Regions from separate parts of the Microbacterium sp. NPDC090014 genome, predicted to be linked through region 1. Evidence: predicted binding sites of a transcription regulator. Region 1 holds the regulator's gene; the other holds the start of a gene.
What was found. The regulator LexA, encoded in region 1, represses DNA repair genes until DNA is damaged. The targets are predictions, from matches to a motif close to TCGAACANNTGTTCGA.

Region 1 (7,155 bases):
GGCTGATCCCCGCGGCGAACGTCCCTCCCCGCACCAGCGACGAGAGCACTGTCCAACCGCCCGCCGAGCCGCCTCTGATCGCGATGCGGGCGGGATCCGCGAGCCCAGCATCGGCGAGGCCGCGGGCCGCTGCGATCACGTCGTCGACGTCGACCACGCCCCATCCGCCGTCCAGCCGTTCGCGGTACGCACGGCCGTAGCCCGTCGATCCGCCGTAATTGACGTCGAGCACGCCGATGCCGCGGCTCGTCCAGAACGCGACGGCGGCGGACGCCGCGCCGGTCACATGCGCGGTCGGGCCGCCGTGGACGAGCACGATGTAGGGCGGGAGCTCGTCATCCGCGGCCGGAGCGTGGGCCGAGGGATTCGTCGGCGGGTACGCGAAGGCATGGACGGGCCCGTGCGAGCCGTCGACCAGGACCTCGGATGCGGGCGGCATCCACGCAGGATCGGTCGGCGCAGCTCCCGCGACGGCCTCGACGCGACCCGTGTCGACGTCGACGCACCAGACCCCGGGTTCTGTCGTCGAGCTGTTTCCGGAGAGCAGCACGCGGGAGCCCGCGACATCGTCGACACTCACGTGGCCGTCTGCGGGGAGGGGAATGCGGTGGGCGCTGCCGTCGGGGTCGATGACGACGACCCGGTCGCGACCGTTCGTGCGCACAGCCACGACGCGACCGTCGGCGAGCGGGCGGTACCAGCGATTGCCGAGCACCCAGAGGCCGTATCCCGTGTCGGCGTCGTCGTCGATGATCTGCTCCGCCGTGCCGACCGCCTGGGCTCCGCTGACACGCTGTCGGTGCAGAGCCCAGCGGCCCGAGGGATCGTCGGAGTACACGATCTCGTCGTCAGCCGTCCACTCGGGCTGCAGCGCGGCGCGAGTGGACAGCTCTGTGCGCGCGGTGCCGTCCGAGATCACCAACGACGCTCGCTGCCACGGCATCCGATCGCCGGACCACTCGACCCACGCTGCACGAGAACCGTCGGGAGACAGTGCCGGATGAGCGTAGAACGACTCGCCTTCGACGAGGGTCTTCAACAGCGCAGGCCGGTCGGATGCCGACCCGTCGGTCGGGATCTCGACGATGGCGCGTCGGTGAGGGGAGACGGACAGATCCTCCCGCACGGCGAACAGGCGGCCGCTCTGCAGACGCAGACCGCCGTGCGCCGGGCCCGGGGGTGTCAAAGGAACGGGGACACCGCCGCGGGGCACGCGGTGCACGCGCTGATCCTTGGCATCGACGAAGTACAGCGTGCCGTCGGCATCCGCGGTCCACGCCCCGCCGCCGTACTCGTGGACGCGAGACCGAGCACTCCATGGCGCGGGAAGGATCTCGGCACCCGTCGAACTTCGCACGGTCAGGCGACCGCCCTCGGCAGGGATCGACTCACCCCACCAGATCTCGTCAGCCACGAAGGCGCTGCCATCGATCCGCGGAGACGACGCGGCGATCCGGTCGGGGGTGAACGGAGAGGTCCAGGTACCGAACGGCGACGACATGGTTCGAGCCTATGGTGCGTCGACGCCCGCCGTCACCGGCAGGGTGGGAGGGGAGTCAGACCGCGCGCAGCACGGCGACGATCTTGCCGAGGATGACGGACTCGTCGCCGAGGATCGGCTCGAATGCGGAGTTGCGAGGCAGCAGCCAGGTGTGGCCGTCGCGTCGACGGAGAACCTTCACCGTCGCCTCGCCGTCGAGCATGGCGGCGACGATCTCGCCGTTCTCGGCGCTGCTCTGCGACCGCACCACGACCCAGTCGCCGTCGCAGATCGCCGCATCGATCATCGATTCGCCGGACACCTTGAGCATGAACAGGTCGCCCTTGCCGACGAGCTGCCGGGGGAGCGGGAAGATCTCCTCGACCTGCTGGTCGGCGGTGATCGGGACACCTGCGGCGATGCGGCCGACGAGCGGCACGAGCGCCGCATCGCCCACGGGGGTCGCCACATCGGCGGGATTCTCTCCGCTGGTGCCGGGGAGGTCGATGAGCACTTCCATGGCACGGGTCTTGCCGGGGTCGCGTCGCAGATATCCGCTCAGCTCGAGCTGGCCGAGCTGGTGGGTCACGCTGGACAGCGACTTGAGGCCCACGGCGTCGCCGATCTCTCTCATGCTCGGCGGGTACCCGTGACGGCTGATCGACGTCTGGATGACCTCGAGGATCGCCATCTGCTTGGGACTCAGGCTCTTGCGGCGACGGGTGCGCGGGACGTCGGCGTCGGGGGCGGAGATGTCGCTCATGGTGCTCCTCAGGTGTGCGATTCCGGCGTCTCAGTTCGAATGTCGGAGGCCCGTGGTGGGGTGTTGACATCGAAACCGTATCCGAGAATCGCGCCGAAGTGGAAGATCTGTTCGAGCGTGTCGGCCGATTCCCGGACTTCTGTTTCGAAGAACGCTTGACAGATGTTCGAATTCGAAGATAACTTCGGAACGTAGCTTCGCATTCACGGCTCCCGGCCGAGGCGCGAATGCGAACGCTACGCCAACTTCACCGCCCACGCGGTAGATGCAGAGGAGCACGACATGAGCACCATCACCTTCAGCAGTGCAGCAGTCCTTCCGGCTCGTCCGGCGACGCGGCTCAAGCTGACGGCGCGCGGTCGACGTGTCGTTCTCGCTGTCGCGGCCGTGCCGCTCGCAGCCGGGATCGCATTCGCCGCACTCAGCGGCGGCAGTGCGATGGCCTCAGGCGAACAGACCGCCACGGCATCGTTCGCGACGGTGACGGTGATGCCCGGCGACACGCTGTGGTCGATCGCCGAGAGCGTGGCCCCCGGCGCGGATCCGCGCGACGTGATCGGCGACATCACGCGTCTGAACCTGCTGCGCGGCGGCGAGCTGCAGATCGGCCAGGAGCTGGCGATTCCGGCGCAGTATTCGGAATGAAGCCGTGAGGGCCGTTCGATCGAGCGGTGCGGCGCGGAAGCGCGTTCACACTCCGTCACCACGAGCGTCTGTGTAGCGAAGGCGGCCTACCATGGGAAGGGTGACTGCATCACTCGCCGACCTCCCTCTTCGCGACGACCTCCGAGGGCTCACGCCCTATGGAGCGCCGCAAGCGCCTCTTCCGATCGCACTCAACGTCAACGAGAACACGCATCCGGTTCCCGACGCGGTCGCCAGTGACATCCTGGACGACATCGCGGTCGCGCTCCGCGATGTCAACCGCTACCCGGATCGCGAGTTCACCACGCTCCGGGAAGGGTTCGCGGAGTACCTCGGTCATGGTCTCGAACCGGCCCAGATCTGGGCGGGCAACGGGTCGAACGAGGTCCTTCAGCACATTCTGCAGGCGTTCGGCGGGCCGGGCCGCACGGCGTTCAGCTTCGCCCCGACCTACTCGATGTATCCGCTGATCTCGAAGGGCACCGGAGCGCGCTGGGTCGCCGGCACCAGGCAGCCCGACTACACGATCACCCCCGAAGAGGCGGCATCGCAGGTGCGAGATGTCGATCCTGACGTCATCCTGCTGTGCTCTCCGAACAATCCGACAGGCACGCCGCTGGACCTCGACGTCGTCGAAGCCGTGTACGAGGCGTCGAACGGAATCGTCGTCGTCGACGAGGCGTACCAGGAGTTCGCGCCGCACGACGCGGCATCGGCTCTGACCCTTCTCGAGGGACGACCGCGGCTCGCCGTCTCCCGCACGATGAGCAAGGCCTTCGCCTTCGCGGGTGCCCGCGTGGGGTACCTCGCCGCGGATCCTGCCTTCATCGACGCTCTGCGGCTCGTGCGCCTGCCGTACCACCTCAGCGCTCTCACGCAGGCCGCAGCCGTCGCCGCTCTGCGCAACTCCGACGTGATGCTCGGCATGGTCGAGGAGATCGTCGAGCAGCGGGATCGCATCTCCGCGACGCTCGAGGCGCTGGGGTACACCCCGCATGAGTCCTGGTCGAACTTCGTCCTGTTCGGGGGTGTCGCAGAGCCCCAGAAGGTCTGGCAGCAGCTCTACGAGCAGGGTGTTCTCATCCGCGACGTCGGGATACCCGGGCACCTCCGCGTCACCGCGGGCACCGAGGCGGAGACCACGGCATTCCTCGATGTCCTCGCCTCGATAGGATCGGCTTCATGAGCAGCCCCGCCCAGACCCCGCGCACCGCCACGCGTGTGCGCAGCACGTCGGAGTCCACCGTCGAGCTCGAGCTGAACCTCGACGGCACCGGTGCGAGCCGTATCGACACGTCGGTGCCGTTCTTCGATCACATGCTGACGGCTTTCGCGAAGCACTCGCTCACGGACCTCACGGTGCGCGCCTCGGGGGACACGCAGATCGACGCACACCACACCGTGGAGGACATCTCGATCGTTCTCGGTCAGGCCATCCGTGAGGCGCTGGGCGAGAAGTCCGGCATCTCGCGATACGGCGACGCTCTCGTGCCGCTCGACGAGGCGCTCGCTCAGGCTGTCGTGGACATCTCGGGGCGTCCCTATCTCGTTCACACGGGGGAGCCTGTCGGTTTCGAGCACCACCTCATCGGCGGCCACTTCACCGGTTCGCTCGTGCGCCACACGTTCGAGGCCATCACCTTCAACGCGGGACTCACGGTGCACGTACGCGTTCTCGGGGGCCGCGATCCCCACCACATCGCCGAAGCCGAGTACAAGGCATTCGCTCGGGCGTTCCGCCAGGCCAAGGCCCTCGACCCCCTGGTCGACGGCATCCCGTCGACGAAGGGCGCACTGTGAGCAGGGCTCCCCGGGTCGCCGTCTTCGACTACGAATCCGGCAACGTCCACTCGGCTGTCAAGGCGCTCATCGCCGCCGGTGCTGATGCGGTGCTGACGCGCGACCGCACGGAGGCGCTCGAGGCAGACGGTCTCGTGGTGCCCGGAGTCGGCGCGTTCCAGGCCGTCCGCGATGCGCTCTACGCGCACGGCGGTGACGAGATCATCGATCGCCGGCTCGCAGGCGGGCGCCCGGTGCTCGGCATCTGCGTCGGCATGCAGGTTCTGTTCGCGCACGGTGTCGAGCGCGGGCACGATTCCGAGGGTCTCGGCGAATGGCCGGGAGCGGTCACGGAGCTCAACGCGCCGGTGCTGCCGCACATGGGGTGGAACACGGTCGAGCCGGGCGCCGAATCGGTGCTGTTCAAGGGCATCGAGAACGAACGCTTCTACTTCGTGCACTCCTATGCCGCGCAGTCGTGGGAGCTCGATGTCATCCCGCCGTTCCCTCAGCCGGTGCTCACGTGGTCGACCTACGGCGATCCGTTCCTCGCCGCGGTCGAGAACGGGCCGCTCTCCGCGACGCAGTTCCATCCCGAGAAGTCCGGAGAGGCCGGAATCCAGCTGCTCCGCAACTGGGTCGACAGCCTTCGGTCCTGACGCGCCGGCAGCCCGCTGAGCCGCCGTCGATCCGAACCTCGGACGACCGGTCCGTCGGGTCCTCTGCCGAACGGCTCAGAAGCCTCGGGCGACGGCGGCCGCGGCAGAGAGCCACGACCGCTGCGTCGGCGCCGCAAGTGCACGAAGACGGAGGTGACCGTCGACCATCTCCCGATCGAAGGGGATGCCGACGACTTCGCGCGCGAGCGGCTGATATCCGGCGATGACGTCTGCGACTTCGGCGGGGGATGCCTTCGGGTCCGCCTGGCTGACGACGACCACTGACTCGCGAGCCAACCGTGCGGATCGCTCGTCGCGGTCTTCGAGTGCCTCGAGCAGTAGCGCCCCGGCCTCGGCATGGTCGTCACGTGTCGTCGTCGCCACGACGATCTGGTCGGCGAGGTCGATCATCCGCAGCCACATCGGATCGGACTCGTCGTTGCCGGAGTCGATGATGATCAGACGGTAGAACTTGGCCGCGATCGCGTGGATGGAGTCGACGTCACTGGGCCGGAGCCGATTCTCGTGGGCCAGCCGGACGGGCTTCGACCGCAGGACGTCGTACTTCTCCTGCGGCTGGTGATGCACGAAGTGCGCGAGGTCGGCTGACTGTCCCTGGGCTCCCAGCAGGCGCCGGGTCTGCGGAAGCAGTTCGAGCAGTGTGCGATCGTGCGCCCCCGTCTCGGTGCGCCAGCCGAGGGTGCCGCGGGTCTGGTTGTTGTCCCAGGCGAGAACCCCGGCGCCGCCGTACTGCGCGAAGACCGCCGACAGCAGCACGGTGGCCGGTGTCTTTCCCGCCCCGCCCTTCCCGTTGACGACAGCGACGGTGCGGGGGCCCGGCCAGTGGCGGCTCACCGCGTGCTCGTCGTCGCGGACGGCGCGTTCGCGAGCGCTCGGGCCGAGGGTGAACCCGACGCGGTTGAGCAGCCCGCGACCGCCCTGACGCGCTGGCTCCTCACGGCGCTCCTCCTGAAGGAACGAGCGACGCCCCACGCCCTGCTCGCGCTGCTGACGACGCGAGGATGCCGAGGACGCCGACTCTGCAGCGGCGGCGTTGGGCGCGGACGGGGCCGAGGCGGGCACCGGCAGCGGCGGAGCGGGCGGTACGTCGGAAGACTGGGGGCGCGGCGCCGTGGCCGCCGGAACGGCGGGCCGCGCGGTGCTGTCCTGAGTCGAAGAGCTCTGCTGTTCCGACCACGCGGTCGAAAGCGATCCGGTCGCAGCGGGCGCACCGGAAGGTGCCGGCGTCGTCGGTACCGCAGGGGCTGCGGGCGATGCGGCTGAGGGCGCGGGCGGTACTGCAGGGGCGGCGGGTGGCGCAGCGGGGACCGAAGGCGGTGCGGAGATCGGTACAGCGGGCGTGGCCGGTCGCGCATCATCGGAAGGAGGAGTTGCGGCGGAGGCTGCTGCCCATGCCGCTGCGGCTCGTGTCCCCGGCGCGGGGGCGGGCTGGGGTGCCGGTCGGGGGTGCGGGGCTGTGGGCTCCGCGTCGGGTCCAGCCGGCATCTGAGCGCGCTCATCCGGAGTCTCGGGAGGCAGCGCATTCCCGCGTCGCAGGGGTCCGCCTCCTCGCGCATCCGCATCGCGCACCATGGAACATCTCCTCACACACCGAAACAGGGGCGTCATCGAGGCTACCGCGTGGCACGGGAGGTTCTCTGCTGTCATCGTTTTGGAGCGGGCCGATACGCGGGCTAGTGTCGATTCTCGTGCCGACGAATCGGTCTCTCCATCTCACCTGAGGACGTCATGAACGACTTCGCGCAGTCTCCCGCTCTCACCCTGCTTCCCGCCGTCGATGTCGCCGGGGGCAAGGCCGTCCGCCTCAC
Region 2 (7,155 bases), on a different contig from region 1:
AACTCGACGTTCGCACCCGCGGGCGGGGTGGGTTCGAGCACCGGAGCACGGTGGAGTTCGAGTGAGGCGAGTTCCGCCTCGGATGCGAGGGCGACCACCACATGAGGATTCCCGACGTCGATGCCCAGCCCCGGGCGCGTGACGGGGAGCCCGTCCGCCGTGACAAGAGGGTCGTCGCCGGAGAGCTTCCACAGGCCGAGATCCACCTGATATCCCGTCTCACTGCGGGTCACGTCGCGCACGCCCGCTCGGGTTCCGATCGGGAGCGTCGAGCCGGGCTGGATCGTGGCGAGCCCGGAGCGCACGAGATAGTGCGCGAAGACGCGGATGCCGTTGCCGCACATCTCGGCGATCGATCCGTCGGCGTTGCGGTAGTCCATGAACCATTCAGCTGCCGGCTCCTCAGCGAGTGACGCCCGCCCGTCCACGATCGCTGCAGAGCGCACGACACGAAGGATGCCGTCGGCTCCGATGCCGCGGTGCCGGTCACAGAGCACTGCGACCTGTTCCGAGCTGAGTTCCAGTGAGCCGTCGGGGTCGGCGATGATCACGAAATCGTTGCCCGTACCGTGCCCTTTGGTGAATGCGACCATTCGTCCAGTCTAGAGATCTCGGCTAGGCGTCGACGATCAGGCGTCTGCCCGTGTTCGACACGGAGAATCGTTCGTAGCCCAGGTCGTCGTAGAAACCGAGGACGCCTTCGTTCCCCTCCCTGACCATGAGCTGCACCTTCGGGCAGCCCATGGCGACGAGAAGCCGTTCGGCCTCGCGCACGAGTGCTCTCGCGATCCCTCGTTGGCGGTGCGACTTGGCGGTCGCCAGGTAGTAGAGCCAGCCGCGGTGTCCGTCGTAGCCGGCCATGACCGTCCCGAGGATCGGTGCCGAGCTCGATTCGGGCTCGGTGCTCTCGACGACCAGAAACAGCTCCGGCTGCACCGTGAGCTTGCGCTCGATGTCGAGCCGCGGATCGTTCCACGGGCGCGTGAGCCCGACCTCGTCCCAGAGCGCGACAACCGCCTCGGTGTCCGCCCGATCGAACGCCCGGACCGGCCAGCTCTCGACTGCGCGCCGAGGAGCTGACGCCTCAGCCACGGCGCACGCGGTAACGCCCGCACATGAAGTTGCGGTTGCGAGCCACCTCGAGGAGCTCGAGGTCCAGCATCCGCGGCAACAGGGGCGCCCCGGATCCGAGAGTGACCGGCGCGTACTGCACCCACACCTCATCGAGAAGACCCGCATCCGCGAACTGCCCGGCCAGGTCTCCGCCGCCGACGACCCACAGGTCACTGCCGCCGGCGGCAGTGACCATCTCGGAGTGAACGGCGGTCACATCGCCCTGCGCCTTGCGGACGTCGGCGCCGACGGGAATCTCGAGCTCCCTGTGCGTGAACACCCAGGTCGGCTGCTCGTAGCCCCAGCGCCCTTCTTCGTGCTGCATGACCCAGTTGTAGGTCGATGCCCCCATGGCCAGCGCCCCGATCGTCTTCTCGAACGCCCCATAGGACATCGGTCCTTCGGCGTCGATGTCCTGCTTGAGGAGCCAATCGAGGGAGTGCTGGTCAGTCGCGATGAAACCGTCGAGGCTGCTCGCCGTGTAGAAGTGGGTGGCCATGCATCCACCTTCTCATCGGTCACCGACATCGCGCGATGGCGGTGACGGAGATGTCGACTCAGGACTCGACGAGTGCCGTCGCGTCGACCGGGGGTTCGTGCCAGGTGAGACCCGGATACCGCTTGAACCAGGACACCTGACGTCGGGCATACCGACGCGTGAGGGCCTGCGTCTCGGCGATCGCCTCGTCTTGACTGAGCCGCCCGTCGATCTGCCCCAGAGCCTGGGAGTAGCCGATGGCACGCTGCGCAGTGACGCCATCCTCGAGCCCTTGCCGCCGGAGCCCCGCCACCTCGTCGACGAGGCCTGCACGCCACATCTGTTCGACCCGTGCGTCGAGCCGTTCGACGAGGACGCTGCGCTCGACATGGAGACCGATCAGTCGGGTGTCCGCGTGCCAGAGCGACGGCTGTTCCGGCAGAGCGGCACCGTGCGTGGCGCTGCCCTGCTCGAGCACCTCGAGGGCGCGGATCACGCGTCTCCCGTTGTGCGGGTCGACGCGCGCCGCCGTGGCGGGGTCGAGCGCTCTCAGCCGGTCGAGCATCGCCCCCGCACCCTCGTCCTCGAGCTCGCGTTCGAGCCGAGCGCGGATGACCGGATCGCGCGGCGGGAAGGCGAAGTCGAAGACGACGCTGGAGACATAGAGTCCGGAGCCGCCGACGAGGATCGCGTCAGCACCACGGCGCTGGATATCGATGATCACGGAGCGCGCAAGAGGCTGATACCAGGCGACCGCCGCTTCCTCGTCGACCTCGCGCACGTCGAAGAGGTGGTGCGGAATGCCGCGTCGGTCTGCGGCGGCGAGCTTCGCCGTGCCGATGTCCATTCCGCGGTAGAGCTGCATCGCATCGGCGTTCACGATCTCGGCCGCGTTGCCCCGCCGGCGCAGCGCCGCGGCGAGATCGAGCGCGAGATCGCTCTTGCCCGTCCCGGTCGCGCCGACGACCGCCCAGAGCCGCGGCGCATCGTGCGTGCCGCCCGGCTCCGTACCCGTCATTCCTTGGATACCGGCTTCGTCGCGAGCAGCGGTCACCTGCCGACGCGCAGCGTCGGCAGGCCGAGAGACACCGCCCGCGTGCCGTCGGGCGCCGCAGGCGCCGGTACGGCGCACGATTCCGCCTGGGCGCGATCCCAGGCGTCCCCACCGCGCGTGCGACGGATCTTGAGCGGGGAGCCCGTCGGGTCATCGGCGAGCAGGTGGAACGGAGCCGCATGGGTGATGGTCACCGAGACGACGTCACCGGGCCGGGGAACAGCCGACCCCGGGGTCACCTCGAAGTGCACGAGGCGATTGTCTTCCCCCCGGCCGGTCAGCCTATGCGTCTCGGCGTCCTTCTTGCCCTCGCCCGTCGAGACGAGGACCTCGACCTCGCGGCCGATCTGCTTCTGGTTCTCTTCGAGCGAGATGCGCTCCTGCAGCGCGATGAGCCGGTTGTAGCGTTCCTGCACGACGGCCTTCGGAACCTGGTCTTCCATGGTCGCCGCCGGTGTGCCCTCGCGGATCGAGTACTGGAAGGTGAAGGCGCTCGAGAAGCGGGCCTGTTCGACCACCCGCATCGTGTCCTCGAAGTCCGCCTCGGTCTCACCGGGGAACCCGACGATGATGTCGGTGGTGATCGCGGCATGCGGAATGCGATCACGGACGCGGTCGAGGATTCCGAGGAACCCCTCACTGCGATAGGAACGACGCATGGACTTGAGGATGCGATCGCTGCCGGACTGCAGCGGCATGTGAAGCTGCGGCATCACAGTGGGAGTCTCAGCCATCGCGTCGATCACGTCGTCGGTGAACGCAGCCGGGTGAGGACTCGTGAAGCGAATGCGCTCGAGTCCTTCGATCTCGCCCGCCGCGCGCAGGAGCTTGCCGAATGCCTGGCGATCGCCGAACTCCACGCCGTAGGAGTTGACGTTCTGTCCGAGCAGGGTGACCTCGATGGCACCGTCCTCCACGAGGAGGCGGATCTCGTTCAGGATGTCACCCGGACGGCGGTCCTTCTCCTTGCCGCGAAGACTCGGAACGATGCAGAAGGTGCACGTGTTGTTGCATCCGACCGAGATGGACACCCACCCGCTGTGCGCAGAGTCACGCTTGGTCGGGAGCGTCGAGGGAAACACCTCGAGCGACTCGAGGATCTCCAGCTCGGCGTCACCGTTGTGTCGCGCTCTCTCGAGAAGGCCGGGAAGCGACCCCATGTTGTGCGTGCCGAAGACCACGTCGACCCATGGGGCCTTGTCGAGAACGGCTTGCTTGTCCATCTGGGCGAGACAGCCCCCGACGGCGATCTGCATGCCGTCCTTGCGGCGCTTCACCGAAGCGAGCTGACCGAGGGTCCCGTAGAGCTTGCCCGCGGCATTGTCGCGAACTGCGCACGTGTTGATGATCACGACATCGGCCTCGGCGCCGTCCGTGGCTCGGACGTATCCCGCACTTTCGAGCGAGCCCGAGAGACGTTCGGAATCGTGGACGTTCATCTGGCAGCCGAAGGTGCGGACCTCGTACGAACGCTGGCGCCCGTCACGGTCGATTGCGGCTGACGACGACGCGATGATCGTCGGTTCACTGCGCGGGATAGTCATGATCTCCCCATTGTACGAGCGGTTCCCCCTCGCTGCCGCTGACCGGGCCGGCTACCGGGCAGGTGCGCGCCCCCCGCCGCCTCAGTCCGAATCGACGAATCGGACCCGCGACGAGGAAGAGCCGGAAGAACCCTCGGCGAGGGCCGTCTTCGCAGCCGTCATCGCGATGGAACCGTTGTACCCGCGACGTGATAGCTGACCGACGAGGCGTCTCAGAGCAGTATCCGGGTCGAGGCGGGACATCGATCGTGCTTTCGAGCGAGCGTACTCGAGTGCACGCTCCGCGTCGTCGTCGGGAACGTCGCCCAATGCCGCGTCGATCACATCGCGGGGAATCCCCCGCTGCGAGAGCGCTCGCGACAGAGCGACCCGTCCCTGTCCTTTTCGCTCGATTCCCGACATCACGAGCTGATCGGCGAGAACCGCGTCATCGAGGTAGCCGCGGCGACAGAAGTCGTCGATCACGTCGTCGATCGATCCGGAGTCGAGCCGGACGCCGTTCTCTTCGTAGCCCTTGAGCACCATCCGCGCCTCGGACAAAGAGAGCGATCGAGCCCTCAGCTTGCGCACGAGAAGCTCCTCGGCGTCGACACGCAGCTTCGACGGATCGGCTCCGCTCTCATCTGCTGAGTCTTCGTGCGGCTGCAGAGCACGCAATCGGGGAGCAGACCGAGCCGCAGCGCCACGAGCTGGATGCCGTTCGCTGGGCCCACGAGAGTCGACGAGTGGAGCTGGAGCCGAGTCGCCGGTGGATGCGACTCCTGCCGCCGTCGATTCCTCGTGGCCTGCGTCTTCCGCAGCGCGAGGGGTGACTGCATCGGACCCGACAGAGCTTCGATCAACCGGTTTCATCCGCGCGGAATCACGGCCGAACAGAGGGATGATGGGGGCGAGCTCCTGAGGCTCGCCCCCGCCATCACTCATGGTTCGCTCCGGTTGCGCCACAACCGCGAACCATCACGATCATGCCGGGCGGCGCTCGGCGAGCTCGTCAGCAGGTGCCTCGGTGGCTCCTCCGATGCCGAGCTTCTGCTTGATCTGGGTCTCGATCGCCAGCGCGATGTCGGGGTTCTTGAGCAGGAACGTTCGCGCGTTCTCCTTGCCCTGTCCCAGCTGGTCACCGTCATAGGTGTACCAGGACCCGGACTTCTTGACGATGCCGTGCTCCACACCGAAGTCGATCAGGCTGCCCTCACGGGAGATGCCGACGCCGTAGAGGATGTCGAACTCAGCCTGCTTGAACGGCGGAGCCATCTTGTTCTTCACGACCTTGACCCTCGTACGGTTTCCGACTGCGTCGGTGCCGTCCTTCAGCGTCTCGATTCGGCGGATGTCCATTCGGACGGACGCGTAGAACTTCAGCGCCTTTCCACCCGCGGTGGTCTCCGGCGAGCCGAAGAAGACACCGATCTTCTCGCGCAGCTGGTTGATGAAGATCATCGTGGTGTTCGTCTGGTTGAGCCCACCGGTGAGCTTTCGCAGCGCCTGAGACATCAGACGAGCCTGCAGACCCACGTGGGAGTCACCCATCTCGCCCTCGATCTCGGCTCGAGGCACGAGCGCGGCCACGGAGTCGATGACGATCAGGTCGATGGCCCCGGAGCGGACGAGCATGTCCGCGATCTCGAGCGCCTGCTCACCCGTGTCGGGTTGCGAGACGAGAAGGGCGTCGATGTCGACACCGAGCTTCGCGGCGTAGTCAGGGTCGAGCGCGTGCTCGGCGTCGATGAAGGCAGCGATTCCGCCGGCGCGCTGAGCGTTGGCGATCGCGTGGAGGGTGAGCGTCGTCTTACCCGACGACTCAGGACCGTAGATCTCGACGATTCGCCCACGCGGCAGTCCTCCGACGCCGAGGGCGACATCGAGAGCGATGGAACCGGTCGGAATGACGGCGACAGGCGCACGCTCGTCGCTGCCCAGTCTCATGACCGAGCCCTTTCCGAACTGACGATCGATCTGGGCGAGGGCGGTCTCGAGGGACTTCTCGCGGTCAGCGGGTGATGGCATGCCGTGCTCCTTATGCTCGCGTGGTACCGCCTGTAGGCTGTCGCGGTCCTCCCGGCTGGGCGGAACTCTCCGACAAGGCGTATGGCTCTTCGGCTTGTTCTTCACCGTAGGAGGAGCCTCCGACATTGCGTCGTCAGCACCGCGAAACAGGGAGAGAAACGTCTCTGAACCACTTGTGCAGAAGACTACGCCCGTTTCGAACACATATTCGACGACACGCCGTCTCGGCGTGTCGCAAATCGAAACCGCCTCGAACGCGGCCCTCGCCGCGAACGCCTCAGAGGGTCATCGCTTGCGCGGCTCCAGACGACCTGCACCGTGTCGCCGCTCCAGGGGGACATCCGTCTCGGCGCACAGCGCCAGCCAGATCTCGCGCGGTGCGACGCCAGCGTCCAGCGCTTCGTCGGCAGTGCGCCCGGCGAGCTGAGTCAGAACGAGGTCGCTGATCAGAGATGACCCGCGACCGCCGAATTCCGCATCGACTGCGCGGAGGAACTCACTACGTCGCATCAGAGGCTATGAGAGTCCGACGTTCAGTGGAGCGACAGCTCGGGCTCGACAGAAGCCACGAGGTCGTCCGGAACGACATCAGGGAAGACCTGAATGCCTTCGAGGACCGAGATCCGGTCGCCGACCTCTCGCATGATGATCGAGATGGGAACATCCAGAGCGTCAGCCACCGAGGCGAGAATCTCACTCGATGCTTCCTTCTGGCCCCGCTCGACCTCGCTGAGATAGCCCAGCGCCACAGAAGCCTTGCTTGCAACCTGCCGGAGCGTCCGCCCCTTCTGCAGGCGGAAGTCCCTCAGCACATCGCCGATTTCCTGTCGTACAAGAATCATCGGAACCTCCTCCCAGATCGTCTTCTCGAGGTGTCCCTCGAAGAGACCGCCAGTCTAGTCCTACCGACCTTCACAAAATCTACCTTCGCACGCTGTGCTTTCGGTGTGAGCACATAG

Region 2: a site for LexA is predicted at 6,393-6,408, ahead of recA (recombinase RecA). Genes of this name have one in related genera too.

What each region holds. Positions count from the first base shown of each region.
Region 1 is NZ_JBIVFS010000002.1:810,466-817,620, forward strand. Features, by position in the region: gene ACIPV5_RS17380 (prolyl oligopeptidase family serine peptidase) at 1-1,501, opposite strand, end outside; gene lexA (transcriptional repressor LexA) at 1,557-2,243, opposite strand; gene ACIPV5_RS17390 (LysM peptidoglycan-binding domain-containing protein) at 2,526-2,888, shown strand; gene ACIPV5_RS17395 (histidinol-phosphate transaminase) at 2,980-4,074, shown strand; gene hisB (imidazoleglycerol-phosphate dehydratase HisB) at 4,071-4,688, shown strand; gene hisH (imidazole glycerol phosphate synthase subunit HisH) at 4,685-5,326, shown strand; gene ACIPV5_RS17410 (AAA family ATPase) at 5,402-6,409, opposite strand; gene priA (bifunctional 1-(5-phosphoribosyl)-5-((5-phosphoribosylamino)methylideneamino)imidazole-4-carboxamide isomerase/phosphoribosylanthranilate isomerase PriA) at 7,076-7,155, shown strand, end outside.
Region 2 is NZ_JBIVFS010000001.1:2,066,513-2,073,667, reverse strand. Features, by position in the region: gene dapF (diaminopimelate epimerase) at 1-593, opposite strand, end outside; gene ACIPV5_RS09750 (GNAT family acetyltransferase) at 616-1,092, opposite strand; gene ACIPV5_RS09745 (dihydrofolate reductase family protein) at 1,085-1,612, opposite strand; gene miaA (tRNA (adenosine(37)-N6)-dimethylallyltransferase MiaA) at 1,671-2,609, opposite strand; gene miaB (tRNA (N6-isopentenyl adenosine(37)-C2)-methylthiotransferase MiaB) at 2,642-4,189, opposite strand; gene ACIPV5_RS09730 (regulatory protein RecX) at 4,271-4,846, opposite strand; gene recA (recombinase RecA) at 5,153-6,196, opposite strand; gene ACIPV5_RS09720 (DUF3046 domain-containing protein) at 6,482-6,706, opposite strand; gene ACIPV5_RS09715 (helix-turn-helix domain-containing protein) at 6,730-7,038, opposite strand.